Regions from separate parts of the Paenibacillus filicis genome, predicted to be linked through region 2. Evidence: predicted binding sites of a transcription regulator. Region 2 holds the regulator's gene; each other region holds the start of a gene.
The links. The regulator LexA, encoded in region 2, represses DNA repair genes until DNA is damaged. The targets are predictions, from matches to a motif close to CGAACATATGTTCG.

Region 1 (10,636 bases), on a different contig from region 2:
GGGGCATTGCCGCAGAGGTTTTTGCTTTTGTAAGCATGAGTTTCGTGTGAAGGACAGTTAATGAGAGGAAAAGAAGAATCGGTGATTCTTTTGCCTGTCACTTGACATAGGGATGGGGGGTATATTATATTGAGTATATAAGAAGGAGAAGGGGGACCCGGACATGGACATTCCTGTGACGGAAGAAGCGATGGCCGTCAAAGCCGAAGCATCCGGCTGCGAGTCCGCAGCCGTTCGCAAGAGCCATCATTCGGATCAAACTAAAGCAGCGTTAACTTCGCGTTTGAACCGGATCGAAGGGCAAATTAGAGGGATCAAGGGAATGATCGAGAAGGACGTATATTGTGATGATATTCTGAATCAGATGGCTGCGATTCAATCCGCGCTGAATGGTGTGGGCAAGCTGCTGCTGGAAAACCACATGAAATCCTGTGTGGTGGAACGGATTCAGTCCGGCGATCATGAGGTACTTGACGAGCTGCTCGTTACCGTTCATAAGCTGATGAAGTAAGAGGCGTATGCGCTGCTTCCTCATCGGCTTTCTATACAAGATGAGTGATCCGTTCGATTGTCTTCTCTATATAGAAGATTATTTTTTTACTTAAATACATACCCTATAGGGGTATATTGAGAGGTGTTAGTTATGACAACCGCCGGACAACGCCAAGAAACCTGGCAAGTAACAGGGATGACCTGCGCCGCCTGCGCCAACCGGATTGAGAAGGGACTGGGCAAGCTGGAAGGGGTCTCCGAAGCAACGGTGAACTTTGCGCTGGAGCAGGCATCGGTTACTTATGATCCTGCTCAAACGGACCGCTCCAAGGTCGAAGGCAAGATCGAAGCGCTCGGCTATGGGACCGTGAGGGAAACGGCAGATTTTCAGATTACGGGCATGACCTGCGCGGCTTGCGCCACGCGTATCGAGAAGGGCCTGAATAAGCTTCCGGGCATCGATAAGGCAACCGTGAATCTGGCGCTGGAGACCGCTCACATCGAGTATAATCCGGCCCACGTCGGGATATCGGATGTGGTGAAGAAGGTTTCCCAGCTCGGCTACGAAGCGGCTCACAAGCAAGCGGATCAGAAACCGGAGGACCGCCGGGCCCAAGAGCTCAAGAAGCAGAAGAGGAAGCTTATAGTCTCTGCGGCGCTTTCCCTGCCTCTGTTGTGGGCGATGGTGAGTCACTTCTCCTTCACTTCGTTTATCTGGCTGCCTGAGCTGTTCATGAACCCCTGGTTCCAGCTCGCGCTGGCGACGCCCGTCCAGTTTATCATCGGATGGCAGTTTTACATTGGGGCTTACAAGGCGCTGCGCAACGGCAGTGCGAATATGGATGTATTGGTTGCGCTCGGTACGTCGGCTGCGTATTTTTACAGTCTGTATCTGACCCTCCAATCGGTTAGTGCCGGTGGGCATCTGATGGTGGATATGTACTACGAGACCAGCTCTGTGCTGATTACACTGATTCTATTGGGCAAGCTGTTCGAGACGCTGGCAAAGGGCCGCTCGTCCGAAGCGATCCGCACACTGATGGGATTGCAGGCTAGAACGGCACTCGTCATCCGGGACGGGCAGGAGCTACAGGTTCCGGTCGAGGAAGTCGTAGCCGGAGACTTGGTCATCGTGAAGCCGGGAGAGAAGATCCCGGTAGATGGCATGGTTGAGCAAGGCTCGTCGTCGGTTGATGAATCCATGCTGACCGGTGAGAGCATTCCGGTGGAAAAGTCGGTCGGGGACAAGGTGATCGGAGCAACGGTCAACAAGAACGGCTCTCTGCGCATCCGCACGACACAGGTAGGCAAGGATACCGCACTGGCTCAGATTATTCGGGTTGTGGAGGAGGCGCAAGGGTCCAAGGCTCCGATCCAGCGCGTAGCCGATTCGATCTCGGGCATCTTTGTTCCGATTGTCGTGGGGATTGCGGTGCTGACCTTCTGCGTCTGGTACTTCGGCGTCGAGCCGGGGAGCTTCTCAGGCGCGCTGGAGAAGGCGATTGCCGTGCTGGTTATTGCTTGCCCATGTGCACTGGGGCTGGCTACGCCGACCTCCATCATGGCCGGTTCCGGCCGCTCGGCGGAGCTTGGGATTCTGTTCAAGGGCGGCGAGCATCTGGAGGCTGCGCATAAGGTCGATACCATTATCCTGGACAAAACGGGTACGGTAACAAAAGGAAAGCCGGAACTGACGGATATCGTCGTAACGGAAGGTATGGAAGAGGAACGTTTCCTGGCCTGGGTCGGGGCAGCGGAGAAGCATTCGGAGCATCCGCTTGCGGAGGCTATCGTTGCAGGGATCATGGCTAGAGGTGTTACTCTGCCTGCTTCCGAACAGTTCGAAGCCATACCAGGCTACGGGATTAAGGCGGTCGTCCAAGGCAGCACGCTTCTCATCGGAACACGTAAGCTAATGGCTAAGTTCGGTATTGCCGCAGATTCGGCATACGAAGCGATGAACCGCCTGGAGGAAGCGGGACGGACGGCGATGCTGGTCGCCGTGGACGGCCGGTATGCGGGCATGGTCGCGGTGGCCGATACGATTAAGGAGACTTCGCCCGAGGCTGTGGCAAGGTTGCAGCAGGCAGGCATCGACGTTATCATGATAACAGGAGATAATGAGCGTACAGCCAAGGCAATTGCCGCTCAAGCCGGTATCGGCCATGTGCTTGCCGAGGTGCTGCCGGAAGGCAAGGCGCAGGAGGTCAAGAAGCTTCAGGAAGCGGGACGCAAGGTAGCGATGGTGGGTGACGGCATCAATGATGCGCCTGCACTGGCCACTGCCGATATCGGGATTGCCATCGGCACAGGCACGGATATCGCGATGGAGGCAGCTGACGTGACGCTGATGCGCGGTGACTTGAACAGCATCCCCGATGCGATCGGGATGAGCCGCAAGACCATGACGAATATTCGCCAGAATCTGTTCTGGGCACTGGCCTACAACGTTATCGGCATCCCGATAGCCGCGATGGGATTCCTGGCCCCTTGGCTCGCCGGTGCTGCCATGGCCCTTAGCTCGGTATCCGTCGTATTGAATGCTTTGCGCCTCCAGCGTGCGAAGCTGTAAACTGGCATCCAGGCAGGAGAAAGCCGGTTGCGCTCCCTGGAAAGGAAGACGCATGTGAAAATAGCACTAGCCGTTCTTATGTACGTGGCGCTAATCGGTGCAGCTCTATTCTACAAGGATGAGTTGATAAGCTGGGTGTCCAGTGGAGACATCTCGGATATTCCGCTGATGCTGCTGGTCTCGATTCTGTTCGCCTTTGTACCGGTTGTCCCGTTCGGGGTGATCGGGGGGATGATGGGAGCCAAGTATGGTATTGTCATCGGTGGTCTTCTTAACATCTCAGGTTCCTCGATCGCATCGTTGCTGATGCTGCTGCTCGTCCGGACGATGTTTCGTGAGCAGGGACGGAAATATCTGAGCAGATTCCGCCAGATGGAGAAGTTCACCGTCTTGTATGAAAAGCACCCGTTTCTGGGCGTGCTGACCGCCCGGCTCATTCCCTTCATGCCGGCTCCGGTCATCAACGTGTATTCAGCGCTGAGCCGGATACCGGTCCTGCTTTTTATGGCGGCTACGATCCTGGGGAAGATTCCGGTGATGTTCTTTTTCGCTCTCGTAGGCGAAACGGTACGGAGCTCTCCCCAGACGACAGCCGTCTTGGTAGTCGTCTACGTTTTGTTTCTGGGCCTCTTGCTATGGGGGTATAGGATCGCGTTCAGGAGATTTAGCCGCAGCAGCCGCCCTTGATCTGTTGCGCGTGGGCGTGGGCTCTACAGCTGCTACCGTAGCTCGATTCCAGTCCTAGCTTGCAGCGTCAGGCTGGGATTCTATCCGTACTTATCCGAGAACGATTCTCCTTGTTGAGAATCGTTCTCTTTCGGTTGCTGCCAATCTCTTATATAATAAAGTTGCACAGAATGGGAGGCTCGGGAGGTTGACAGTTTTGTTATCGATTCAACAGATTGCCAAGCGGCGCTTCGATGCGCCGGACCGGTATTTATTCGAGCAGGTCACGGCCGAGGTAACGGGCGGACAGCGAATAGCGGTACTTGGCGTATCCGGCCAGGGGAAGAGCACACTGCTGCGTATCCTTGCCAGATTGGACGTTCCCGACGAAGGGAAGCTGCTGCTGCAAGGAACGGACAGCGCGACCTGGAAGCCGGAAGAATGGCGCTCCAGGGTAAGCTATGTGGCGCAGCAGGCTATCATGCTGCCCGGCAGTGTGGAGGACAATCTGCGAACGGTCAGTTTGCTGCATGGCCGTCCGTTCGACCGTCCGTTGGCCGAGCAATGCATGGCAGCATTGGGCCTGGGCGATATGGACTGGAAGAAGCCTGCTGCCGAGTTGTCTGGCGGCGAGAAGCAGCGGACAGCTCTGATCCGGTCGCTGCTGCTGCGTCCGCAGGCGCTGCTGCTCGACGAAGTGACGGCTTCGCTCGATCCGGGGAGCAAGCTAGCCGTCGAGCGGGAGTTGAACGCGTGGGCGCGCCGTGAGGGTACGGCTTGCTTATGGATCACGCATGACCTGGAGCAAGCGCGTCAGGTCAGTGATACCGTCTGGTTTATGAGCGGAGGCCGGCTGCTGGAACAGGCGGATACCCAGAGCTTCTTCCACGATCCGCAGACGGAAGCGGCCCGGCAGTTCCTGCCGGAGCCCTCCGCGGGAAGGGGAAGGCACTGATGTCTAATCTGGCCTTGGGCTGCACACTGATCTTCATCATCTTCACCATGCTGCTCTCCAACCGCCAGAGGCTGGGACTGGAGAAGGATATCGCGATAGGCACGGTCCGCTCGGCGGTGCAGCTGCTGCTCATCGGCTATGTGCTGCACTTCGTCTTCGATGCCCGGAATCCTTGGGTGATCGTGCTGATGGTCTTGATCATGACCGTTATCGCAGCCTGGAATGCAGGCGGAAGAACACGCCGGCTGAAAGGGATCCGGCTGCGAATCTGGCTGTCGATCGGCTGCACGGAAGCCGTGACGATGGCGCTGCTGCTCGGCCTGAACATCATCGAGCCGCTCGCTCAATACATTATTCCGATCAGCGGGATTACGATTGGAAGTGCCATGATCGTCTCGGGCTTGTTCCTGAACCAGATGAAGCGGGAGGTCGAAACGTCCCGCGGCGAGATGGAGGCGCTGCTGGCACTCGGCTCAACGGCACGCCAGGCGGTGCAAAGCTCGCTCAAGCGCGCGGTGCGCGCCAGTATGATCCCGACCGTCGATGGGATGAAGACGGTGGGTCTGGTCCAATTGCCAGGCATGATGACGGGCATGATCGTAGCCGGGGCCGATCCGATTCAGGCTGTACGGTATCAACTGCTGATCATGTTCATTCTGACTGCATCCGCAGCGTTGACGGCTATCCTGCTGAGCACGCTCAGCTACAGGCTGTGGTTCACAGACGACCTGAGAATCGTGCAGCAGCAGGATGCTTGACCGAATCGTCAACCTGCTGCCGCGTGAACCCTTATAGATCAAAAGCCAGCTGCACCGGGCTCTGCTCGGTGCTATGGGTGTCGTACGGCGTTGCATCATGGCTCTCCCGGCCGGCTACCGGCTTAAAGGAAGATAAGCCGTGGGCCTGGAGCAATGCCTCCAGCCGATCCGCAATCTCTGAGCGAAACAGCTTCGGGGCCGAGGCCGATCCTGCGTAAAGCCGGGCGTACCGCTCCGTGAGCCGCGGATAATGATCCCGCAGCGCGGAGAAGAACCAGGATTTCACAGCGGCATTGTTCAAGCGGAGAACGGAGCCCATAACGAACGAAGCGTCGGCTTGCTTAATTGCCTGGATGAGCGGAAGCAATTGTTCCTCGCTATCCGTCAGATAAGGCAGGAGCGGAGCGATGAACACACCGGCCTCGATGCCTTGTTCCCGCAGACCTGCCAAGGCCCGCAGCCTCATCGACGGGGCCGGTGACATTGGCTCAAAGCTTCGCCATACGGTCTGATCCAGCGTATTCATGCTGATATTGACAGAGCAATCCGGTAAGGAATGCAAGAGATCCACATCCCGGAGAATGAGCGGTGAACGTGTCGTGATGCTGACAGGAATCCGGTAGGCGGCCAGCACCTCCAGACACTGACGGGTGATGCGCTCTCGTCCTTCGATCTGCTGGTACGGGTCGGTTGCTGTGCCTAGAGCCACCTTCCCGAGCCGGGCGAGGCCGTTCCTCGACTTCAACATGCGCTGAAGCTGGGCTTCGAGCGCCTCGGGCGCATTATGCTTGATCAGGATCCGATGCTGGAATGTATCGTCCGCATCCAGACCAAGAAATGTATGAGTAGACCGCGCATAGCAGAAACTACAGCCATGCTGGCAGCCCCGGTAAGGATTGATCGACCAGTCGAACGGCATAGCGGGACTTTGGACCGCGTTGAGCACTTGCTTTGCGTGAATCGGTTCATAAGTGGTTTTCATAGCGCATACCTCGCGAACAATTAAAATAGGAACATTTGTTCTCGTTTTATAGTTTAAATGAAATCGCATATGAACGCAAGATGCCTCTTCCCAGCATCTCGATAAACCTTGCCGGAAGTTATTTCCTTTACAACTAGAAAGGAGCGAAGCAAGTGGCCCGAAGAAGAAGCAGACACCCCGTTGTGCCCGGAGCCGGACAAGCGCTCGATGCCTTCAAGGCGGACGTGATGCACCGCGCAGGCTATACCTCCGTATCGGCGCAGCCTGAGCAGGTCAAGTACGAGGTAGCCAAATCTCTAGGCATTCCCCTCCAGCGGACCGGCAACGGCTCGCTGTCCACCGAACAGGCAGGCAAAATAGGCGGCCAGATCGGTGGCCGCATGGTGCGTGAGATGATCCGGATGGCACAGGAGCAGTTGGCGCGCAAACCATAAGAGGCAGTCCATTGCTTGTCAAAAGCAAAAGCAAAACAGAAGCCGTTCCCCGGGAGGGAGCGGCTTTTTGGCGTTCTCATGTAAGTTATGTCGAATTTGCGGCGAGTGATTTTTTTCACAGTGAAAACTGGAATCCGGGTTTACAATAAAGACAATTCCAAATCAAGGAGGATTCCGGCATGCAGACACCGGCAGTTGAAATACATGTGCAAAGCGCCCGGCCCACCCAGTTCATGGAGGCTATAGAGCGGCTCAAGGATGAGCATGAAGAGCTGCGTTCACGCCTCATGGACATCCGCCGGCAGGGCGACGCGGTAACCAAACTGAAGTCCGCGGCTGAGGCTGCCCTGCAGCTAGGGGAATTAAAAATTTCCATCGGCGCCCTGATGGAATCGCTCGACCGGCACGCACACTGGGAGGAGCAGGAGTTGTTCCCGCTGCTGACGCGGTATTTCAACAAGGTGCAGGGGCCGTCGATTTTGCCTTCGATCTGGGTGATGGAGAAGGATCACGAGCTGGCGCATATGTTCGTGCAGTCTTTCTACGATGCTGTGGATGGGCCCGCAATAGAAGGTGAAAAAATTCACGTAAAAAATGCAGCTTCCCATCTCATTCAGGCTTGCCTGATTTTGACCGAGCATCTGAACCTGGAAGAAGAGGTCGTCTACCCGATGGCGGATCAAATTCTCACGGATATCGACAGCTTATTTTCCTGACCAGGCAAGATCCTGGAACCAGCCTAAGCACTTATTCAAGGAGGAGAGACCCATGTCACACCGTAAAGTCATCGATTGCAACAGCTGCGGCAAGGTTCAAGGGCACGGTGAAACCGGCACCGAGTGGATTTGCGAGGATTGCCGCGTATCCCCGGCTGCAGAGGAGCGCTCCGATCCTAAGGATCGAAACAGCCGCCTGTAAATCAGGGAGTTTGAGTTACTCGGCTTCACCTAGCACCGCGCTTGTTCAGATAGCCTGCATATACAGCCTGCAGATTTGCCGTTAGCCGTCAGGACCGAACAAAGAAACCGTTAATTTCAGGAGGAGATTATCCATGGCTGTGAAGGAAACGAAAGTCCAAGTTCAACAGGTGTCGGCTCAAGAAGAAGTAAACAAACTGGTATCCCAGGCGCTGCAAGCACAGCAAGCCTATCTGGAGCTTGATCAGGAGCAAGTCGACCATGTCGTCCAACAGATGGCGCTCGCGGGTCTGGACCGTCATATGGAGCTGGCTAAGCTGGCCTTCGAGGAGACGGGACGCGGCGTCTACGAAGACAAGATCACCAAGAATATCTTCGCCACTGAATATATCTATCACAGCATCAAATCCAACAAGACGGTAGGCACGATCGAAGTGAACTCTTATGAGAATTACCGTCTAGTCGCCGAGCCGGTCGGTGTGATCGCAGGGGTAACACCGGTGACCAACCCGACATCCACCACGATGTTCAAGTCACTGATCTCGGCCAAGACGCGTAATCCGATTATTTTCGCCTTCCATCCGTCGGCGCAGAAATCCAGCGTAACCGCAGCCCGCACGCTGCGCGATGCAGCGGTTCTGGCGGGAGCCCCTGCTGCTTGCATCCAGTGGATTGAGCATCCGTCCGTCGAGGCGACCCAGCTCCTGATGAACCATCCCGATGTGGCGCTCGTGCTCGCGACTGGCGGGTCCTCGATGGTGAAGGCGGCTTACAGCACCGGCAAGCCGGCGCTTGGCGTAGGCCCGGGCAACGTGCCATGCTTCATCGAGAAGACGGCCGATCTGAAGCAGGCGGTTACGGACCTGATCCTGTCCAAGACGTTCGACAACGGCATGATCTGCGCTTCGGAGCAAGCGGTTATTCTGGAGGAGCCGATCTACGAGCAGGCTAAGAAGCTGATGATCGAGTACGGCTGCTACTTCTTGAATAAAGAGGAAACCGAGGCAGTCTCCAAGCTTGTGATCAATCCGGAGAAATGTGCGGTCAACGCCGTCATCGTCGGCCAGCCGGCACCGGCTATCGCCCGCATGGCAGGGCTGAATGTGCCCGAGACCACGAAAATTCTCGTCGCCGAGCTGCAGGGCGTAGGTGAGGCGTACCCGCTGTCTGCCGAGAAGCTGAGCCCCGTGCTGGCTTGCTACAAGGTGAAGAATGCCGAGCAGGGCATCCAGCGTGCGGCCGAGGTCGTCGCCTTCGGCGGGATGGGTCACTCTTCCGTCGTGCATACCAAGAATGACCAAGTCGTGCAGGCGTTCGCCGCCAAGCTGCAAACCGGCCGCGTGATTGTCAATTCGCCTTCGACGCATGGCGCGATCGGGGATCTTTACAACACGAACCTGCCTTCGCTGACGCTGGGCTGCGGTTCATACGGGCATAACTCCACGACGGCTAACGTGACGGCAGTCAACCTGCTGAATATCAAGCGCGTTGCGGAGCGTACGGTGAATATGCAGTGGTTCAAGATGCCGCCTAAGGTGTACTTCGAGAAGGGCGCAACGCAGTACCTAGAGAAAATGCCGGACATCACGCGCGTCATGATCGTCACAGACCCGATGATGGTGAAGCTGGGCTATGTGGAGCGGGTCGAGTATTACCTGCGCAAGCGCCGGACTCCGGTGCATATCGAGATCTTCAGCGATGTTGAGCCCGATCCTTCCGTCGATACGGTGGACCGCGGCACGGAGCAGATGAGATCGTTCCAGCCAGACTGCATCATCGCGCTCGGCGGCGGCTCGCCGATGGATGCGGCCAAGGCCATGTGGCTGTTCTACGAATACCCGGATACGGATTTCCACTCGCTGAAGCAGAAGTTCCTGGATATCCGCAAGCGTGTCTACAAATACCCGAGACTGGGCCAGAAAGCCAAGTTCGTCGCTATTCCGACCACTTCCGGTACGGGCTCGGAGGTAACCAGCTTCGCGGTTATCACGGATAAAAATAAAGGCAACACCAAGTACCCGCTGGCCGATTACGAGCTGACGCCGGATGTGGCGATCATCGATCCGGAATACGTATACACCCTGCCGAAGACGGCAGTCGCCGATACGGGGATGGACGTATTGACCCATGCGATCGAAGCGTACGTGTCGGTTATGGCGAATGATTATACGGACGGACTTGCGATGAAGGCGATCCAACTGGTGTTCCAGTACCTGGAGGCTTCGCATCATACCGCAGACCCGGTGGCAAGGGAGAAAATGCATAACGCGTCGACCATCGCAGGTATGGCCTTCGCCAATGCGTTCCTGGGCATCAACCACAGCCTCGCGCATAAGTGGGGCGGACAGTACCATACGGCCCACGGCCGCACGAATGCGATCCTGATGCCGCATGTCATCCGTTACAACGCCCAGAAGCCGACCAAGTTCGCTTCGTTCCCGAAATACGATCACTTTATCGCTGACCTTCGCTATGCCGAGATCGCCCGGATGCTGGGACTGCCGGCCAAGACGACCGAGGAAGGCGTGAACAGCCTGATCGAAGCCATCCGCAAGTTGAACAAATCGCTTGGCATTCCGGAAAGCTTCCAAGCGCTGGGCTTCGATCCGGCCGACTTCGAATCGAGAGTCGATTATTTGGCCGACCGTGCGTTCGAGGATCAGTGCACAACCGCGAATCCGCGCTTGCCGCTGGTCAAGGAGCTGGCCGATGTATACCGCAATGCTTTCTACGGCAAATTCTAATTCAAGCTTGAACTAGGGCAGGAGGGATCTTCCATGGCTATTCATGAAACAACTGCTAGGGCCGGAGCGGAGCAGACCGGACCGGTCGAATGGCGCAGCTTCTCAGCGGGCAAATG
Region 2 (10,636 bases):
GCGAATTTCGAGCGAGGGGAGGAGCGAAAACTCACTCACCGCCGCTTGCGTTTACTGATAAAAGTAACTTCGTAAAAATCTTCAGCATGGCAATTAAGTATCCTGGACGCTAGTACCGTATGTTCGTAGGTCATATTCCGCTCGTTATTGATCCAGCGATAAACGGTTGATGGGGCTACCTCCATACGTCGAGCAAACTCAGCAGGTGTCATATCACCTAATAGCGAGTGCAAGCGGCAACTCCCCCTTTCCAGGGGCATGTCTCACCTCGCAAACTGACATATACAATATTATACATCAATTTAAGGAGGTGAGGAAATGAAGTTGGATACAAATAGCCGTAGCTCATGTAGAGAGCCAACGGCTATAGGTGCAAAGACTCACTGCAATGAGTCTAAGCATTTCGGTACATTGTAATAATAAATCAAATTCATCTGAAATGAAACACATAAATAATCGCAATGACTTGCATTCAATCGCAAATGTCTTTGCCTGGAAGAGGGAACGATATGCACGAAGTACGATATAATAGTGAAATAAGCAAAAAATATCTTTCCGTGAGAGTGAAGCTTTTATTTGAAGCGCGAAAATTGCCCATTCCAGAGAAGGTTAGGATAATTACTCCGAACGAGAATTTTGTACTGACAATAAAGTGATAAATGCAACAGGGGCGCCCACAAGAGCGCCCCTGATTTGCCCACATATAAAGGTTAAACAACATCAAAACACGAATGTGCGTTCCGTGATAATTCATTGAAAACCCTGTTTATCTCACGAAACAAGGCAAAACATTAGCATGAGATATTCATCGTACGCAAGTTCACGCCTGGGAGCGTGAGCAGTATTTGACCCTGTATTAATCATTAAGACTGAAAGCGTGTATCCGGGAGACCGGATACACGCTTTTTTTGTTGGCCAGCAGGCTGGAAATATTACTTTGCTCCTATACTTAACTTTACGTCAGTAGATGATTCGATACTTGTCCTCGCTTAAATGTTACCCCGATCCTACGTCTTTTCAGACAGCGCATCCCATACGCTCATTAGCATTGTTATGGCAGCATCAATGGCCTCAATTGGAACACCGTCCCTGGCTTGTGAAGAAATCCCTCGAAGAAAGGTGTCAAACAAGGTCACCAGCATGGGAATATCCGTAGAAGCGGGTAGCTCACCATGTGCAATGGCCCGTTCGATACAAGCCTGCTGCCAGCCGCGGACCTTTTCTCGTTCCTTGGAGAGCAACTCCATGATGTGCTTGAGTTCAGGAGAACAGGTCGAAGCGGACAACACAATCAGACAGCCTAGAGGGTGGGAGCTTTCGGTCTGCATCCGTGCCGATCGCCGTAAACCATCCTCAATGGCTGCTTTGGCTGTCATGCTTGTATCCCTGAAGCTTTCCGAAACTTGTCCGTAAGTGGAGATATACTGATCCACCACTTCGCGGAACAGCGCCTCCTTGGATTCGAACGCCGCGTAAAAACTCGCTGCTGATATATCTCCCATCGCAGCGCGCAACTGAGCAAGTGAAGTGGATTCAAAGCCGTGTTCCCAGAACAGAAGCATTGCGGCGACAACCGCCTGGTCTCGATTAAATGCTCGGGGACGTCCCGTTCGTGGCATAAGATAACCTCCTTCTATTTAATATATACTAATCGATCCAGAAGTCCTTGACAAGGGATTGCGTTGAGTTTAATATGTGGAATGAGTGATCCATAATTATTTTTAGGAGGAACATACTTTGTCTCACATCTCATCATCCACAGATCTGGCTCAATCGGCTAATATGCCTGCTAAGCTTCCTTGGCTTGCATTGCTGGCACTTGCGATGACAGGGTTTATTTGTATTCTTACAGAGACAATCCCAGCGGGGCTCCTGCCGTTAATCGGGGAAGGGTTAAATATTACGAAAGCGATGGCCGGGCAACTCGTAACCCTGTATGCGTTAGGCTCGCTTGTGGCGGCGATTCCGTTCGCCATGTTTACCGGAAGCGTGCGGCGGCGCCCGCTCTTGATAGCCATTATTACAGTTTTTTTAGTCTTCAACTCGATCACCGCCTTATCGACCAGCTACGCTCTGACACTAACGGCACGCTTTATTGCCGGTGTGGCTGCTGGCGCAGCTTGGGGGATGGTTGCCGGTTACGCCAGGCGCATGGTTCCGGAAGCTCTGAGAGGGCGTGCCCTTGCTGTTGCTATGGTAGGAACACCCATTGCGTTGACCTTTGGGGTGCCGGCCGGAACTTTGCTGGGTGATCTAATCGGTTGGCGCCCCGTATTCGGGCTGATGTCTCTTCTGACTCTTGTGTTAATCGTGTGGGTGCTATGGAAGGTGCCGGACTATCCCGGTCAGCCTGCAGAGGAGAGAATGACAGTCCGGCAGGTATTTGTTTTACCGGGCATACGTCCGATTCTGATGGTGGTCCTTACCTGGATGCTGGCACACAATATTTTGTACACGTATATTGCCCCGTTTCTTGAGCGAGCCGGGCTCGCAGAACGTGTCGATCTGGTCTTGCTGGTCTTTGGATTAGCGGCTCTTGTATCCATCTGGGTTATTGGCCTGCTCATCGACCACAAGCTGCGCCTGCTGGTATTGGTCAGTCTAATTGGCTTTGCGCTGGTATCTGTAGCCCTGTTGGCGGGTGGCACATCGGCGTCGGTCGTTTATGCGGCTGTTGCGTTATGGGGACTTACCTTCGGGGGGGCCGCAACACTATTGCAAACCGCACTTGCTGATGCAAGCGGCGAAGAAGGTGTGGATATTGTAATGCCCATTAATACGACGGTGTGGAATCTGGCCATTGCTGGCGGAGGCATTGCAGGTGGCATCTTGTTAGACATGGTGGGGGCGCAGGCTTTCCCAGGGGTGCTGTTGATTTTGCTGCTTGTGGCACTTATTATAGCGTTCAGTGCGAAGAAACATGGCTTTCCCCGAAAACAAAAAACATCGCAAGGCTCTTGAATTCGTCGCAAAGGTTGAGGATAAGCTCCTAGATGCAGCTGCGAGCAGGGAAGGTCGATAGGTGGCCGGTTCCTCACCTTAACGAACGGTCATGTGTCATATGCATGCAGAAACCCCCTGCCACACTTCCCGTCCGTAAGGATCGAGAATGTGGCAGGGGGTTTCAAAATCTTATTGAAGATTAGTGAACGTTGCGGAATACGCCGATGACCTTGCCGAGGATGGATACATTCGTCAGCCGAAGCGGTTCCATTGTTGGATTTTCCGGCTGCAGGCGGATATGATCTCTTTCCTTGTAGAACGTCTTGACTGTAGCTTCGTCCTCTTCGGTCATCGCTACGACAATCTCGCCGTTATTGGCCGTCTGCTGCTGACGAACGATGACATAGTCGCCGTTGCGGATCCCGGCTTCGATCATGCTCTCGCCGATGACGCTGAGCATGAAGACGTTATTCTCGCCTACAAAATGGCTGGGGAGCGGGAAGTAGTCCTCGATATTCTCTGTTGCTGTAATCGGGACGCCTGCGGTTACGCGGCCGATCAGAGGCACGTGGGACACGGATACGGCAAAGGCACCGTCGCCAGAGGTTCCATCCAGAATCTCGATGGCGCGCGGCTTGGTCGGATCGCGGCGGATCAAGCCCTTCTTCTCTAGTCTTTCGAGATGTCCGTGAACGGTGGAGCTGGAAGCGAGGCCTACAGCTTCGCCGATCTCGCGTACGGAAGGTGGGTAACCCTTATCCTTGACTTCGGTTTTAATAAAATTAAGAATCGCTTGTTGGCGGGAGGAAATCTTACTCATCGTATCACTCCAATTAAAGGGAATCATTAAGTGGAAGTATAGCATAGAATAGCCGTTCGTACAAACATAAGTTCGAAAAAATGCGATTGACACAAACGTTTGTTCGTGATAATTTGAGAACAGAACAAATGTTTGGGGGCGCGAACGATATGATTCAATCAATTCCATTTCATGAAGTTGCGTATTCTTCTTCCAAGAGGCAGCCTATGCCTGCTGCCAACAATCGCCGAAGCAGGCTCGTTGTGCTAAGTGCTGTATTGGCGGGGCTTCTCCTTGCCGCTGGTTTCATTACCATGCTGTTCGGCAACGCGGATGCTTACGCGGCTGATCCCCAGCCTGCAAGCCATGCTTTTATAGTGGTGAACAGTGGTGATACTTTATGGGGAATCGCTTCTGAATTCAAGTCTCCCAAAGCGGATATTAAGGAATATATATATGAGATCAAGAAGTTGAACGGCATGAAAAACTCTTCCCTGATGGCGGGACAGAAACTGTTGATCCCGTAATCTTCTTGCTGCTATAACCTCTTCTTCGACAGGTTCTCTTGACAATGCATGGCCGGAATGTCAAAGTATAATTTGAGCTATTAGGATCATGACTTGACAGGGAGGACCGGCATGCAGGAATCAGATCACGATGTAACAGTGAAGAGAATTAATGAGTTGGCCCGGAAGGCGAAGACTGAGGGATTGTCGGATGCAGAGATTGAGGAGCGGAATGAATTGCGTGCCAAATACATCAATTCGTTCAAGGCTTCTTTACGAACTCAGCTCGATAACATCAAATTCGTCGACGAGGATGAGGAGAAGAAGTAACGGGAGGGATGGGCATGCAATATCGTGTGTTGGGAAGAAGCGGCCTGATCGTCTCCGAGCTATGCTTGGGTACCATGACGTTTGGCTCATCCACAGACGAGAACGATTCTATCGAGATGATCAACCGCTTCCTGGAACGGGGCGGCAATTTTATCGATACGGCTAACGTGTATGTCTCAGGTAAATCCGAAGAGATTGTCGGCAAAGCGATCCGTGAACGGCGTTCGGATGTTGTGCTGGCTACGAAGGTAAGAATGGCCACGGGATCTGGAGTTAATGAACGCGGTTTATCGCGCAAGCATATTATGGATGGAGTTCACAATAGCTTGAAGCGGCTGCAAACCGATTACATTGATTTATATCAGGTCCATGTGTGGGATCATCTGACTCCGATTGAAGAAACGCTGCGAACGCTTGATGATTTGGTCGCGAGCGGCAAGGTACGCTATATCGGTTGCTCGAATTTCTTGGGCTACCAGCTAATGAAGTCTCTGGGCATCAGTGACCACAACCGCTACGCGCGGTTTATTTCTGTTCAACCGCAGTATAGTCTTGTGAGCCGCGAGATGGATCGGGAAGTTCTGCCGCTTTGCCTAGAGGAACAGGTAGGCGTGATCCCTTGGGCACCGCTTGGCGGTGGATTCCTTACAGGGCGCTATAAGCGGGGCGTGGAGCCGAGTGAAGGCAGGCTCTCCTCCAAGGCAGGGGAAAGCCGGTGGGAGCTTCGCAATTCGGAGAAAAATTTCCGGATCTTGGACGAGCTGTTGGAGGTTTCCAGAGAAGTGGACAAGTCACCGGCTCAGGTCGCATTGAATTGGCTCATTCATAAGCCGGGCATTACGTCCCCTATATTCGGAGCACGTACGCTGGAACAATACGAAGATAATATGGGTGCTGCCGGCTGGAGGCTTTCGGAGGCTCAGTGGGAGCGGCTGGATCAGGCAAGTGCCTTGCCTTCAGAGTATCCATATCGCTTTATCGAGAAGTTCCGCCGCGAATTATAAGACATACATAAGGGGATTGAACCATGTCATCATCTCGCAAATGGGAACGTATGGTGCGCAAAAATTCGAAAGTTACAAGTCGGCGCAACCAAAGCGGCAGCACCAGTACAGCGGTGAAATCGACGGACGGGTCGGTCACCTATAAGGGAAGAAGCTGGCTGTTTCCCATGCTGCTGACTGCGATCGGCGTATTTTGTCTAGTCGTTTTCAGTAAAATCCCAGGCCAAGAATCCATGTATTGGGTGACGGGATTCAGTTATATCGGCTTGGCTTTGCTGATGTATTGGGCTAGAAGGCCGATACTTAAAGTTAGCAAGACATCGTTGACCTCCCGCAGGTTCGGCGGGGACCGGGTCGCAGAAGCTTCCAACATCCAGAACATTAGCTTTGGCAAGGATACGGTCGTTATCACGCTCAAGACGAAGCGAAATCGGTGGGCCTACTCCAAAAGCTTCCATCAGATGCCGATTGATGCCATGAAGGAGAAGCTGACGGAGTTTGCTTCGAAAAACAGCGTAGAGCTTAAACAAGATACATAAGCTTGCGAGCTTAGAGATTATACCATGCTATCGTGGGGGAAAGAGGAGTACGACGATGACAATCAAGGCGGTTTTATTTGATCTGGATGATACCCTGCTATGGGATGACCGTAGTGTGAAGGAAGCGTTCGAGGCGACATGTCAGGAGGCAGCACGGCATTATGATATAGACCCTGCTCGTCTGGAAGAGGAAGTGCGCCGGGAAGCTAGAGCTTTGTATGAAACGTTCGATACGTTCCCATTCACCAAAATGATCGGAATCAACCCGTTTGAGGGCCTCTGGGCTAACTTCACTCACGGGCATCAAGAGGAGTTTCGCAAGCTGCAGGCACTGGCTCCAGACTACCGCAAGAAGTCCTGGACACGCGGATTGAAGGCGCTGGGTGTTGAAGATGCAGCGCTCGGAGAAAAGCTTGCTGAGCTGTTCCCTGCGGAACGCAGACAGCGCCCGATTGTATACGAAGAGACCTTCGAGGTGCTGGATCAGTTGAAGAGCAAGTACAAGCTGCTGTTGTTGACCAATGGTTCTCCGGACTTACAGAAGGAGAAGCTGGCCGGAGTACCTGAGCTGCTCCCATACTTTGATCATATCGTCATCTCCGGCGAATTCGGGGAAGGAAAGCCGGCCGCTTCGATCTTCCATCATGCGATGGAGCTGCTGCAAATTTCCCCGGAAGAAGGCGTCATGATCGGAGATAAGCTGACAACCGATATCATGGGGTCCAATACCGTCGGTATGCGTAATATGTGGATCAACCGTCATGAGCTGGAGCTGACGGGAGAGAATCTGCCCGTTCACCAAATTCGTTCGCTTCGCGATATTGAACCGATTCTGGCTTCGCTGTAATCGGCCTTTATGAACAGCATTTCGCTCTATCGGCGGGATGCTGTTTTTATATGGACAGGGTAGTTGACCATTCCCTTGCCCTCGGTTGACGGCTCATGGACCGTGTCCTTCCATAAGAAATGCGAATATCATATTGGGAGTAGTATGGGGCAACGGGGAAGAGCTTGCCGAATAATCAAAAAAGCCCGGCGTTCGTCCGCCGGACTTTCATGCTGTGTGAGCGTGTCTTATGCTTTTTGGAAGGAAGCATCTTCGAAAGGATGGGCAATCCAGCCTTCCGTTTCGATGAACAACCGGACGGCTACGATCTGGCGGTTGTCCATTAAGGTGAAGAAATGCGGCTTGTGCTCAGGCACGGAGATGACATCGCCTGCTTCGAGCTCGACATCGAAATATCCGACATCATCGGTTCCTTTGATAATAAAGATACCGCGTCCCGCCGTGATCGCACGAACTTCATCTTCCGTGTGCGTATGGACCTGCTCGAATTTTTTCAGCAGCTCATCCAGATTAGGCGTTGCGTCGGAGAGGGCGATAAGGTCCCAGGTCTGGTAGCCACGGCGCCCAGCCAAGTCACGGATCTCCTCTTCAAACGTAGAGAGAATTTGAGCTTTCTCCTCGTCGGACAGGACGAACTTCTCTTGCAGCTCAGGTGCCAGTTTGCCTGGATTCCAATGCTCGTAAAGTACCTCTTGATTCTCTAAAAAAGCGCGCACGTTCTCCTCGCCTTGAATGCGTTCGTCCGTATTGCGAATGCGGATTTCTGCCATCGAACATCCCTCTTTCACATGAAAAGTTACTTCTATAACGTATTATAGTAGAATCAGACACATCTGTCGATCTTCAATGGTAAGAAATCCGATAGGATTTATATTGAGTTGTACGGTTTTTGTCGAAGTTTCTTTTCATCATGTCATGTTTCTGTTACACTAAAGGATAAAATGTCCACGAATGCAAAAGGCTTGTTCGCATTTCGGGAGAATACGTTTTTTTGTCGCCACGAAATGGAGAAGACAGGCAGTCATGATGTGGCGAGAACGACTTTCGAAGGGGACGAAGGCTGCTGTTAACTAACGGACTGGCATCAGGGTGAAGGCTTCGCATAGAAGCTTTTCTGATTGACGGACAGTACTTGCAGTTAGCTGTCCGGCAGGAGAGAAAGGGGAAGGCTAAAGAGATGACAAAAATGAGCTTACAAGAGCAGCTTACACGTAAAATTATGATTCTGGACGGCGCTATGGGAACCATGATCCAGCAGGAGAACCTGACCGAAGCCGACTTCGGAGGCGAGGAACTGGATGGTTGTAATGAAATCCTGGTGCTTACCCGTCCTGATGTGATACAAGACATTCATGAGAAATACTTTGCTGCCGGTGCGGATATGGTCGAAACGAACACCTTTGGTGCGACCAGCGTCGTACTGGCCGAATACGATATTCCGGAGAAAGCCAGAGAAATCAATCTGGTAGCGGCCAAGCTGGCTATAGAAGCTGCTGAGAAATATAGCACCCCTGAATGGCCTCGGTATGTGGTAGGGGCGATGGGTCCTACGACCAAAACCTTGTCTGTGACAGGCGGCGTTACCTTCGAAGAGCTCGTCGAGAGCTATTACGAGCAGGCGATGGCGCTTATCGAGGCGGGCGTGGATGCGCTGCTGCTGGAAACGTCCCAGGATACGCTGAACGTTAAAGCGGGGAGCATCGGGATCCGTAACGCTTATGCAGATAGTGGTAAAAGGCTGCCATTGATGATTTCCGGTACGATCGAGCCTATGGGCACGACGCTGGCTGGTCAAAATATCGAATCGTTCTATATCTCGCTCGAGCATCTTGAGCCGATCTCCATCGGCCTGAACTGTGCCACAGGGCCAGAGTTCATGCGTGACCATATCCGTACCTTGTCGGAAATTGCGGGTACGGCGATCAGCTGTTATCCGAATGCCGGGCTTCCCGATGAGAACGGACAATACCATGAATCCCCGGAGTCTCTGGCCATGAAAATCGCCGGATTCGCCGAGCAGGGTTGGCTGAATATTGCAGGCGGCTGCTGCGGCACAACGCCTGATCATATCCGCGCGATGGCGGAGACGCTGCAGTCCTACAAGCCGCGCCAGCAGAATGGCACGCATCCTGCAGCTGTATCCGGTATCGAGACGGTGTATCTGGAGGAGGACAACCGGCCGATCATGGTCGGCGAGCGGACCAATATTTCGGGATCGCGTAAATTCAAGCGCCTGATCAAGGAAGGCAAGTTCGAGGAAGGCTCCGAGATCGCCAGAGCCCAGGTCAAGAACGGAGCGCATGTCATCGATATCAACTTGCAGGATACGGATATCGACGAGGCGTATGCGATGGAAAATTTCCTCAGCTTTGTCTCCAAGAAGGTCAAGGCTCCGCTGATGATCGACTCCACGTATGATCATATTATTGAGCTGGGTCTGAAGTTTTCCCAAGGGAAGGCGATCATCAACTCGATCAACCTGGAGGATGGGGAGAGCAAGTTCGAGAGCATTGTGCCGCTGATTCATAGGTACGGAGCAGCCGTCGTTATGATTCTGATCGACGAACGGGGGCAGGCTGTCAGCCGCCAGGCCAAGATCGAGGTCGCAGACCGCGCGTACGATCTGCTGACCCGCAAGTATGGGCTCAAGCCGCATGATATCATTTTCGATCCGAATATGTTCCCGGTCGGCTCGGGCGACCCGCAATACATCGGTTCGGCGGTAGAAACGATCGAAGGGATCAAGCTGATCAAGGCTAAATATCCGGAGTGTAAGACCATTCTCGGATTGAGTAATATATCCTTCGGTCTGCCGGATGCCGGACGTGAGGTATTGAACGCTGTGTATCTGTATCACTGCACCAAGGCCGGTCTCGACTACGCGATCGTGAATACCGAGAAGCTGGAGCGCTACGCTTCCATTCCGGAAGAAGAGCGCAGATTGGCGGAAGAGCTGATCTACAACACAACGGACGAGACGCTGGCCGAATTCGTGGCTCACTTCCGTGTGAAGAAAGTGGAGAAGAAGGAGAAAATCTCCAACTTATCCCTGGAGGAACGGTTGGCTTCCTATGTGGTGGAGGGAACCAAGGAGGGATTGATCCCCGATCTGGAGATAGCGCTTCAGACTTATGCTCCGCTCGCTGTGATTAACGGGCCGCTGATGCGGGGGATGGAAGAAGTAGGCCGACTCTTTAATAACAATGAACTGATTGTAGCCGAGGTGCTGCAGAGCGCCGAGGTCATGAAGGCTTCCGTTGCTTACCTGGAGCAATTCATGGAGAAGTCGGAGAGTGCGGTTAAGGGCAAGATTATCCTGGCGACTGTCAAGGGCGATGTGCATGATATCGGTAAAAACCTGGTGGAGATCATCCTTTCCAACAACGGCTATAAGATTATCAATCTAGGTATTAAGGTACCGCCTGAGCAACTGATCGAAGCTTACCGCAGAGAGAAGCCGGATGCGATCGGCTTGTCTGGCCTGCTGGTCAAGTCCGCTCAGCAAATGGTCATCACGGCGCAGGACTTGAAGTCCGCTGGTATCGACGTGCCGATCATGGTCGGGGGAGCGGCGTTGACACGCAAATTCACCAAGACGCGGATCGCTCCTGAGTACGATGGTATCGTGTTGTATGCCAAGGATGCGATGGACGGGCTGGATCTCGCGA
Region 3 (10,636 bases), on a different contig from region 2:
GTGAAAGCGATGGTTGCGATGCAAAGATATTTCATTCAGCCGGAACAATTTTCCGCTGATCATGTCAAGATATCGGGCGATGACGCCCATCATTTGATCCGCGTGATGCGGGCTAAGGCCGGCGACCGCGTCATCGTCAGCGATGGCGCCCTGCAGGAAGCGCTCGTCGTCATCCGTACGCTGGAGGGTGGCGAGGTGGACGCTGAGATTGAGGAACGTCTGCCGATGGACCGCGAGCCTTCCGTCGACGTATGGATTGCTCAGAGCCTGCCCAAGGGCGACAAGATGGAGCTGGTGATTCAGAAGGGAACGGAGATCGGGGCGGCTCGCTTCATCCCCTTCTCCTCGGAACGGACGGTCGTGCAGTGGGATGCCAAGAAGGAAGGCAAACGGCTAGACCGCTGGCAGAAGATTGCCAAGGAGGCCGCTGAGCAGGCTCACCGCAACCGGATTCCTGCCGTGGATGCGGTAAGGAACTGGAAGGGGCTTATGGAGCTTGCGGCTGCCGCCGATGCGGCCTGGTTCTGCTATGAGAAGCAGGATGCGCAGGAGCTGCGCGCGCTGATCCGCTCAGCCCTTCTAAAGTCCGCCACTGCGGGCCAAGGTTTGGAAGCCGGGGCTGACAAGTCCGGTGCACCCGGTCAGGAGCGGCTCAAGCTGCTGCTGATTGTCGGACCGGAAGGCGGATTTACCGAGCGCGAGGCGGCGCTGGCAGAGGAAGCCGGCTGCCGGGCGGTATCGCTCGGCAAGCGTATCCTGCGGACGGAAACCGCGGCGATGGTAGGTCTCACTTGTATCCTGTACGAGGCCGGAGAAATGGGAGGAGAAGAATAGATGTCGACAGTCGCTTTTCACACACTCGGCTGCAAGGTAAACTTCTATGATACGGAAGCGATCTGGCAGTTATTTAAGCATGAAGGCTATGAGCAGGTCGATTTCGAATCGACGGCGGATATTTATGTCATCAATACCTGCACGGTAACGAATACCGGAGACAAGAAGAGCCGCCAGATGATCCGGCGCGCCATCCGACGCAATCCCGAGGCCATCGTGGCTGTAACGGGATGCTACGCCCAAACCTCACCTGCGGAAATTTTGGCGATCCCGGGTGTCGATCTGGTCATCGGCACCCAGGACCGGGATAAAATTTTGACCTATGTCAAGCAGCTCGAGGCAGAGCGCCAGCCGATCAACGCTGTACGCAACATTATGAAGACGCGGGCGTTCGAGGAGCTGGACGTTCCTGATTTCGCCGACCGGACGCGGGCATTTCTGAAAATTCAGGAGGGCTGCAACAACTTCTGTACCTTCTGCATCATCCCGTGGTCGCGCGGACTAATGCGCAGCCGCGAGCCGCAAAGCGTGCTGAACCAGGCGCGGATGCTTGTCGACGCCGGGTATCAGGAGATCGTGCTGACGGGTATCCATACAGGCGGCTACGGCGAGGATTTGGAAGACTACAGTTTGGCTAAGCTGCTGTGGGATCTGGATAAGGTCGAGGGCTTGAAGCGGATCCGGATCAGCTCCATCGAGGCCAGTCAGATTACGGATGAGGTGCTGGAGGTGCTCCAGCATTCGGACAAAATGTGCCGCCATCTCCACATCCCGCTCCAGGCAGGGCACAATGAGGTGCTGAAGCGGATGCGCCGCAAGTACACGACCGAGGAGTTCGCCGCGAAGATTGAGCATATTCACCGCATTATGCCGGGCGTTGCGATTACCACGGATGTGATTGTTGGGTTCCCTGGCGAGACAGAAGAGATGTTCCAGGAGGGCTACCGCTTTATGGAACGGATGGGCTTCTCCGAAATGCACGTCTTCCCTTACTCGAAGCGTACGGGAACGCCTGCGGCCCGTATGGAGGATCAGGTGGACGAGGAAGTGAAAAACACCCGCGTTCATGCACTGATCGACTTGTCCGAGCGTTTGCAGCTTGCGTATGCGGAACGCTTCGTCGGCGAGGAGCTGGAGATTATCCCTGAGCGGGAGTATAAGGGTCAGCTGGACAGCGGCTTGATTATGGGCTACTCGGATAATTATCTGTCCGTCGTGTTCGAGGGCAGCGAGGAATGGATCGGCCGGGTATGCCGGGTACAAGTAACGGCCCCGGGCGTGAACGAATGCCGCGGCGAGATCGTTGGCGCACCCGGAGCTGTGACGGCAGGAAAGGGAGCGTTGAAGCTGGCGAGCCCTGTAAGGTCTGCAGCAGATAGCGCGGACTCCATTCCCGGGCAAGCGGCTAAAGCCATCGTCTAGCCCGTTACGGCCCAGCATTGTAATCAATACCAGAAGCCCACGCAAGAGTGGAGCCTTGACATAGAGGGGCGCTTGCTGCGGTACATGCGGAAAGGATGTTGTCGATGAAGGAAATTTCAGCAGGCGGAGTCGTATACCGGAAAGCCGCTGACGGGCTTCAGGTGCAGATGATCCAGGACAGATACGGGAAGATTACGCTGCCCAAAGGCAAGATGGAACCGGGAGAAACGGTGGAGCAGACGGCTCTGCGCGAGATTCTGGAGGAGACGGGCATCCAGGGAAGCATCATCCGGCCTCTGGAGACGATCTCCTATCAATTCCAGCTGACTGGTGTCGGTCCGGTCGACAAGGAAGTGCATTATTACTTGGTTGAAGCTACGGGCGGCGAGCTCCAGGCACAAGTGGAAGAAATCCGCGGCGTGGAGTGGCTGGAGCCGCTGGATGCCTGGCATCAGCAGACGACTTCCGGATACGGCAATAATGATAGTGTGCTTAGAAAAGCGTTGACGGCGCTTGGGTTTGAGGTGAACTAGGCAGGGACCGGGCTCCGGCGGGCCGCCCGGCTGCTTATTCATCGGCGTGACGTATGGAAGGCGGAGAACCGGCTGCCCAGCAGCCGGGTTTTCTGTGTAGATGCACAATCAATCAGACGAGGAAAATAGCGGAACCAGGATACCTTATGCTGTGCTTGAAAGCTCTGAGCATCCACATTCCCCGGAGTGCGGCGGATAAGTTACCGTGGTTCCGTTATTTTTGGAAAGCGGGCTATGAACCCGTCAGGGAGCGGAGCAGTTCCGCGATCCCGACTTGATAAGGATAACTTGGTAGTAGAGGCGGAGGAGCAGACGCATGGCAGCGATTTATTTGCAGAAGAAAAGAAAGAAGCGGCTGGAGGAAGGCCACCCCTGGGTGTACCGGACGGAGATCGAGCGTATAGAGGGTGAGCCTGTGCCCGGCAGTCTTGTGGCTGTGCATCGTCATGACGGTGCTTATCTGGCAACCGGCTATTACAATGAGGCGTCGCAGCTTACTGTGCGTATCGTCTCGTACGAACCGCGGGAGGCTTTGACGCAGGAGTGGTTTGCTGAGAAGCTGCAGACGTGCAGACAATTGCGCGAACGGTTCGTGCCGAATGCCCGGTCGTACCGGCTTGTTTATGGAGAAGCGGACTTTCTCCCCGGTCTGATTGTCGACAAGTTTGAGGATATTCTCGTCGTCCAGGTGCTCACGCTGGGGATGGAGGTTGCCAGAGAAGCGCTGCTGTCCGCGCTGATCGAGGTCATGCAGCCTGCCGGCATCTACGAGCGGAGCGACGTATCCGTGCGTGAGCTGGAAGGACTGGAGCGCCGTAAGGGATTGCTGTATGGGGAATGTCCGAACCATGTGACGATTCGCGAGAACGGTCTGCTCGTGGAGGTCGATATCGTGGACGGCCAGAAGACGGGCTACTTCTTCGACCAGCGCGAGAACCGGGCGGCAATCGCACCGCTGATGCTGGGCTGGGGTGGGCGCAGCGGCATCCGAACGGTCGATCAGCTGATGGACGATGGAACCACGAAGCGGATTCCTGTGAATAAGAGCGGCCAGGAAGTGACCTTCCCTTATTGGGATGGGGCAACCGTACTGGAGTGCTTCTCGCATACGGGGAGCTTTACGCTGCATGCGTGCCAATACGGAGCCAAGAAAGTAACCTGTCTGGACATTTCCGAGCATGCTGTGGAATCGGCCAGACGCAATGTGGAGCTTAACGGGTTCGCCGAGCGGGTGGAGTTTGTGGTTGCGGATGCGTTCGATTACTTGCGCGCGCAGGTTCGCGGTCAAGAGCAGCGGGAGACCAGGGGGCAGGCGGACCGCCGCAAGGTGGATACGTCCATTCCGATGGCGGCCAAGGGAAGAACCTGGGATGTCGTTATCCTGGATCCCCCGGCTTTCGCCAAATCCCGAAGCGCTGTCGAAGGCGCATGCCGCGGGTACAAGGACATCAATCTGCACGGAATGAAGCTGGTCAATGAAGGCGGCTACCTGGTAACGGCCAGCTGCTCCTATCATATGAAGCCCGACTTGTTTCTGCAGACGATCCGCGAGGCAGCCGAGGATGCAGGCAAAACGTTGCGTCTGATCGAATTCCGCGCAGCCGGAAAGGACCACCCCCGTATTTTGGGTGTGGACGAAGGACATTATCTGAAATTCGCTATTTTTGAAGTAAGAACTCGAAGGTAGCGGTAAAGGAGTGGGGCTGGAGATGGATATTTTCGAAGCCATACAAGGACGACGGACGACAGGGCGCGTCAAGGATGAGCCGGTCGGCAAAGAGGTCATTGAGCGCATTCTGGAGGCGGGCAACTGGGCGCCCAGTCATCATGCGACGGAGCCATGGCGGTTTTTCGTGATGACAGGCAGCGGACGCAGCCGGCTGGGAGAGGCTTATGCGGCTATTGCTGCGGAAGCGGCCGGTGGTGATCTGTCCGAAGAGGCTGCCGGTAAGCATAGGGGGAAAGCGTTCCGTGCTCCGGTCGTCATCGCCGTAGCCGTCTCTCCATCCCCGGAGAAAGGCGTGATCCGCATCGAGGAGTATGCGGCGGCTCATGCGGCTACGCAGAATATGCTGCTGGCGGCTCATGCGCTCGGATTGGGGGCCATCTGGCGTTCCGGCGAACCGATGTACCATCCGCTTATGCAGCAGACCTTCGGGCTGGAGCAAGGAGAGGAGCTGGTCGGACTTCTTTATCTCGGGTATCCTGCTAGCCCTCTGCCAGCAGGCAAGCGCAGACCGGCAGAAGACAAAACGGAATGGATCATAGACTAAGGGACGTTCTGCAGCATCCGCTTGCCCGCTAGGGAGAACGGCATCTGCCCCAATCTATGAATCTGGAAGCAGACGGACACCCGTCTGGCCGCTAGCGCTCTCAAGCGCAGCAGCCGGGCGGGTGTTTGTATTTGGGCGGGGATCTGGAGGGAGGCCGGCCGGTTAATGGCCAATGCATCGACAGAGAGTGCCTGATCGGACTGCAAGATTCATAGAGAACAAATGTTCCTGATGCAGGGAATATGCTATAATATAGGAGAGAGGTATGAACTCATCGCCGCTTTTTGGTAAGATCTTCTTGAAGAACCCAAAACAGACTTTATTTGATAGAATAGTAGAGCCTTGGCATGTGTACGGTTGGAGGGGGAGAGTGGAATATGGCGTTTCAATTTGTGCTCGGACGGGCCGGAACGGGGAAAACGACCTATTGTCTACATGAAATCAAGAAGGAGCTGAAGGAAGCTCCGCAGGGACCGGCGCTGATCTGGCTGGTGCCGGAGCAGGCTACGTTCCAGGCTGAGTATGCGCTGATATCAGACCCTGAGCTGGGCGGTACGCTTCGTGCCCAGGTATTAAGCTTCCGGCGGCTGGCCTGGCGCGTGATGCAGGAGGTCGGGGGCACAGCGAGGCTTCCGATCGACGATACGGGTAAGAAACTGCTGCTGCACCGCTTACTACATAAGCACCGCGACCGGCTGAGAAGCATGCATGGAGCTGCGGATCAGGCCGGATATCTGGATCATATGAACCAGCTCTTCACGGAGCTGAAGCGTTATCGGATTTCGGCAGATGAGCTGGCGGATTTTTACGGCACTCGCGTTGCCTCGTCTGAACGGAGCGGGGCTTCGTTTGCCAATAAGCTGCATGACCTGCAGCTTGTCTATGCCGAGTTTCAGACAGAGCTGTCCAGATTGTACCTGGACGGAGAGGATTATTTGACGCTGTTGGCCGGGCAAATCGGTCAGTCTGCTTACCTGCGCCATGCGGCCTGCTGGATGGACGGCTTTCACGGCTTTACACCGCAGGAGTCGGCGGTTGTGGAGCAATTGGCGCTGCATGCGGACGAAGTTAGCATGACGCTGAATCTGGATCGGCCTTACGCCGCAGGAACTTCGCTGCACGAGCTGGAGCTATTCCACCCGACGGCGCGCACGATGATGCAAGTGTCCCAGCGTCTGGCCGAGCTAGGCTTGGACGTTAAGCCACCCGTCGTGCTGGAGGCTTCGCCGCCTGTACGATTCTCGTCCAACCCGGTGCTGGCCCATCTGGAGCGGCATTGGGGAATGGGTGTGAAGCCGGCTTACCGGATGAGGCCGGAAGAGCGAGCAAGCAGCGCTCTGCACATCACCGCAGCTGTACACCGGCGCGCGGAGGTGGAGGGTATTGCCCGCGAAATCCGGCGGCTGGTCCGCGAGGAAGGCTTGCGCTGGCGGGACTGCGCCGTCTCCATCCGCAATATTGAAGCATACGGGGATTTGATTGCAGGCACATTTGCGGATTATGGAATCCCGCTGTTCCTCGATCAGAAGCGCTCGGTGCTGCATCATCCGCTGGTGGAGTTCGTCCGGTCTGCCTTGGAGGTAGCCCGGCAGCATTGGCGGTATGACGCGGTATTTCGCTGTATCAAGACGGGATTTTTTCTGCCGATGCAGAAACGGGACGATAAGGAGTCAGGCCAGGCCGGAGAGCGGGTTTCCCGTCTTGGCTTCGATCAATTGGAGAACTACGTGCTCGCCTTCGGCATTCAGGGGTCCAGATGGCGTGAGGGAACGGATTGGACTTACCGTTATCATACATCCATCGAGCACGAGGAGAACGATCAGGGCGGGGACTCGGCCTTCCTGCGCTCGATCAACCGTTATCGCAGGCTGGTCTCGGAGCCTCTTGGCGCCTTCCAGGACCGGCTGCGGGAACGAAAGACGGTCCGGGGCCGGGTGGAGGCGCTGTATGAGCTGCTGACCGGGCTTCATGTGCCGGAAAGGCTGGAGGCCTGGGGACAGTCTGCGCTCAAAAACGGCCAGCCGGAGAAAGCACGTGAGCATGCGCAGGTGTGGGACAAGCTGATCGATATGCTGGACCAGCTCGTCGAGCTGACGGGCGATGAAGAAACGTCGCTGGAGCAATTCGTTAAGCTGCTGGAGGCTGGTGCGGAGAGTATCAAGCTCGGGCTTGTTCCGCCTACCCTCGATCAGGTGCTGATCGGAAGTATGGACCGCACGCGCTCCGCAGGGGTTCGGCATCTATTCGTGCTGGGCGTGAATGAAGGCGTGATGCCTGCCAAAATCGTTGAGAGCGGGGTGCTTACCGAAGCCGAGCGGCTGCATCTGGCCTCGCAGGGGCTGCAGCTCGCGGAGGACAGCAGGCGGAGGCTGCTCGACGAAGCCTTCCTCATCTACAACGCGTTATGCACGCCGAGCGACGGCCTGTGGATCAGTTACCCGCTCGCTGACGAGGAAGGAAAATCATTGCTCCCGTCCGATGTCATCCGCCAGTTGAAGAGGCTGTTTCCGGATCTGACGGAAGGGCTGATGCTGAACGAGCCTGAAGCGCAGGCAGAGACCGGAGAGCAGTTGGACTTTGTATCGCATCCGGACAAGGCGTTGTCGCTGTTGGTCGTACAGCTCAAGCAATGGATGCGGGGAGCCCCGATTCATGGTGTATGGTGGTCGGTGTACAATTGGTTTGCGAGGCAGCCTGCATTCAGCGGGAAGCTGGCGCGGATGACGGAGTCGCTGCAATACACGAATCGGATCGCTCCGCTCGCCGAGGCTACGAGCCGGGAGCTGTATGGGGATACGATCGATACGAGCGTATCCCGGATGGAGCGTTTCGTCGCCTGTCCGTTCTCGCAGTTCGCTTCTCACGGACTGCGGCTGAAGGAACGGCGGATGTTTCGGCTCGAGGCGCCGGATGTGGGGCAGCTCTTCCATGCGGCGCTCAGCCAGTTCGCCGAGCAGATCGTCGCCGAGGGCGCCGATTGGGGCGGCATGACGGCAGCGGAATGTGAGCGCCGGGCGGCGCTCGTCATCGACGCGCTCTCGCCGAGGCTGCAGGGCGAAATTCTGCTGAGCTCCAAGCGGTATCACTATATCGCCCGCAAGTTGAAGCAGGTGATCGGCCGGGCGGCGTTTATGCTAGGCGAGCACGCCAAGAGGGGACAATTCCAGCCGATCGGTCTGGAGATTGGGTTCGGAGCCGGTGAGCAGATACCGGCGCTGCATTACGACCTGGACAACGGCGTGAGAATGAACCTGCGCGGGCGTATCGACCGGATCGACCGGGCGGATACCGAGAACGGGGCGCTGCTGCGGGTGATCGATTACAAGTCGAGCTCCAGGGCACTGCAGCTGGGCGATGTGTATTACGGCCTTTCGCTGCAGATGATGACCTATCTGGACGTCATTCTAAGGCATTCTCCGCTTTGGCTGGGTACTCAGGCACAGCCGGCGGGCGTGCTGTACTTCCATGTTCACAACCCAGTGCTGCAGGTAAAGAATGCGCTGAGTGCCGAGCAGGTGGACAAGGAGTTGAAGAAAAGGTTCAAGATGAAAGGGCTGCTGACGGCCGATCCGGATACGGTCAGACTGATGGACAGCGCGCTGATCGGGGCGAGCGGGTACTCTGAGCTGCTGCCCGTAGCATTGAAGACGGATGGGGGGTTCTATAAATCCTCCTCCGTGGCGACAGAGCAGGAATGGAGTACAGTCAGACGGCATGTGCAGCGGACGATCCGGGAGATCGGCACGTCGATGACCGACGGTCATATCGCTATTGAGCCGTACCGTAAGGGAACGACGGTCGCATGTCAGACCTGCTCCTTCCAGCCGGTATGCCAATTCGATTCGCAGCTTGCCGGCAATAGCTATAAGCAATTGCCGATGCTTGGCAAGGATTTGGCTCTGGAGCTGATGGAGCGCCGGGTCACACAGGCTCCCGATGAGGGGGGCCGGTCCTCGGTAGATACGGGTTTGGCTGATTATGGAACGACAGGATCGGTTCCGAAGCGTCAGCCGGAGGCTGAGGATACCCATACACCCCGGAACGGGGCACCAGCACCACGGACATTCCGTCCCGCAGCGTCCCGGCCTACGCCTCTGGCAGCCTTGGAAACTGGCGGAGACCCAGAGGCTGAGCAGCATGAGGGGTTCTCGAACGGAGTGGATTTGAAGGCTAGCGAGAGACAGACCGGTCATAAGGATAGCAACAGGAAGGGTGGGGGAGCTTGATGACGACGAATTTTATGCCAAAGCCGGAAAACAGCACCTGGACGGACGATCAATGGAAGGCGGTCGCGGTGCGTGGAGCTTCCGTGCTCGTAGCCGCCGCCGCCGGATCAGGTAAAACCGCCGTGCTGGTGGAGCGCATCATTCGCCGCATCTCGGACCCGCAGGAGCCGATTGACGTTGACCGGCTTCTGGTCGCTACCTTTACGAAGGCGGCTGCCGCCGAAATGCGCCACAGGATTAGCGATGCGCTCGAGAAGGCGCTGTCCGTGGACCCGGGTTCCGACCATCTGCGCAGACAGCTGGCGCTTATTCCCCGGGCCTTCATTACGACGCTGCACTCCTTCTGCATGGAGGTGATCCAGAAGCATTACCAGTCGATCGGGCTTGATCCCGGCTTCCGGATTGCCAATGAAACGGAAAGTGCGCTGCTGCGCCAGGAGCTGCTCGAGGAGCTGCTGGAGCAGCGGTACGGCCAGACGGCTGAAGGCGATCCGTTCTGGCTGCTGGCGGACACATTCAGCGGGGACAAAAACGACGATGGCCTGTTCCGGCTGGTGCAGCGTCTGTACGACGACTCGCGCAGCCATCCGTGGCCGGAGCAATGGCTGCAGGATTGTGTGCGCTTGTTCGAGGAGCGTCCGGAGGGAGAAAGCCATCCGTGGCTGGCCAGCATGAAAGCGGCCGTGAGGCTGGAGCTTCAAGGCATGGAAGGACTGCTGCGTGAAGCGGTCCGTCTGGCTGGCAGCCCTGGAGGGCCTGAGCCGTATTTGTCCAATCTGGATGACGATCTGGCGACGGTGGGCTATTTGCTGGAGATGAGCGGGGGGACTTCCTGGGATCACTTGTACCACGCTTTCCAGGGTGCGGCGTTTGGCAAGCTGAAGCCCTGCAAGGGCGATCAGGTGGACAAGGCGCTGCAGGAGCAGGTGAAGGAGCTTAGGAATAGCGCCAAGGACAAGCTGGCGTCGGTGAAGGAGGAGTGGTTCGGCCGCAGTCTGGAGGAATACGCGGGGGAGCTGGAACGGATGGCTCCGTTGATGCGCACGCTGGCCTCGCTCGTCACGGAGTTCGGAGAAGCGTATCGCCTAGCCAAGGCCGACAAGGGACTGGTGGATTTCGGTGATCTGGAGCATTATTGCCTGCAGATCCTGTACGATGCCGAGTCCGGTCCCGGAGGGCTACTGCCGTCTGCAGCCGCTCGGGAATACCGCGAGCAGTTCGTGGAAGTCATGCTCGATGAATATCAGGACACCAACCGCGTCCAGGAGACGATCGTCGCGCTTATTTCGAGGGAACAGCCGGGCAATCGTTTTATGGTCGGCGATGTGAAGCAGAGTATCTACCGGTT

Region 1: WMW72_RS01010 (SPL family radical SAM protein) is a predicted target of LexA. The motif match lies at 6,454-6,467, and genes of this name have one in related genera.
Region 3: addB (helicase-exonuclease AddAB subunit AddB) is a predicted target of LexA. The motif match lies at 5,278-5,291, and genes of this name have one in related genera.

The regions. Positions count from the first base shown of each region.
Region 1 is NZ_JBBPCC010000001.1:197,383-208,018, reverse strand. It holds gene WMW72_RS01035 (metal-sensitive transcriptional regulator) at 191-511, shown strand; gene WMW72_RS01030 (heavy metal translocating P-type ATPase) at 644-3,064, shown strand; gene WMW72_RS01025 (TVP38/TMEM64 family protein) at 3,119-3,751, shown strand; gene WMW72_RS01020 (ABC transporter ATP-binding protein) at 3,939-4,685, shown strand; gene WMW72_RS01015 (ABC transporter permease) at 4,685-5,443, shown strand; gene WMW72_RS01010 (SPL family radical SAM protein) at 5,475-6,425, opposite strand; gene WMW72_RS01005 (alpha/beta-type small acid-soluble spore protein) at 6,578-6,859, shown strand; gene WMW72_RS01000 (hemerythrin domain-containing protein) at 7,039-7,575, shown strand; gene WMW72_RS00995 (hypothetical protein) at 7,628-7,777, shown strand; gene adhE (bifunctional acetaldehyde-CoA/alcohol dehydrogenase) at 7,911-10,520, shown strand; gene pflB (formate C-acetyltransferase) at 10,554-10,636, shown strand, end outside.
Region 2 is NZ_JBBPCC010000006.1:234,376-245,011, reverse strand. It holds gene WMW72_RS35565 (helix-turn-helix domain-containing protein) at 36-212, opposite strand; gene WMW72_RS11990 (TetR/AcrR family transcriptional regulator) at 1,008-1,619, opposite strand; gene WMW72_RS11985 (MFS transporter) at 1,738-2,961, shown strand; gene lexA (transcriptional repressor LexA) at 3,143-3,763, opposite strand; gene WMW72_RS11975 (LysM peptidoglycan-binding domain-containing protein) at 3,913-4,269, shown strand; gene WMW72_RS11970 (DUF896 domain-containing protein) at 4,381-4,578, shown strand; gene WMW72_RS11965 (aldo/keto reductase) at 4,593-5,582, shown strand; gene WMW72_RS11960 (hypothetical protein) at 5,606-6,121, shown strand; gene WMW72_RS11955 (HAD family hydrolase) at 6,177-6,968, shown strand; gene WMW72_RS11950 (1,2-dihydroxy-3-keto-5-methylthiopentene dioxygenase) at 7,196-7,738, opposite strand; gene metH (methionine synthase) at 8,146-10,636, shown strand, end outside.
Region 3 is NZ_JBBPCC010000009.1:260,346-270,981, forward strand. It holds gene WMW72_RS16010 (RsmE family RNA methyltransferase) at 19-834, shown strand; gene mtaB (tRNA (N(6)-L-threonylcarbamoyladenosine(37)-C(2))-methylthiotransferase MtaB) at 835-2,256, shown strand; gene WMW72_RS16020 (NUDIX hydrolase) at 2,361-2,789, shown strand; gene WMW72_RS16025 (class I SAM-dependent rRNA methyltransferase) at 3,106-4,476, shown strand; gene WMW72_RS16030 (nitroreductase family protein) at 4,499-5,062, shown strand; gene WMW72_RS16035 (hypothetical protein) at 5,059-5,268, opposite strand; gene addB (helicase-exonuclease AddAB subunit AddB) at 5,440-9,288, shown strand; gene addA (helicase-exonuclease AddAB subunit AddA) at 9,288-10,636, shown strand, end outside.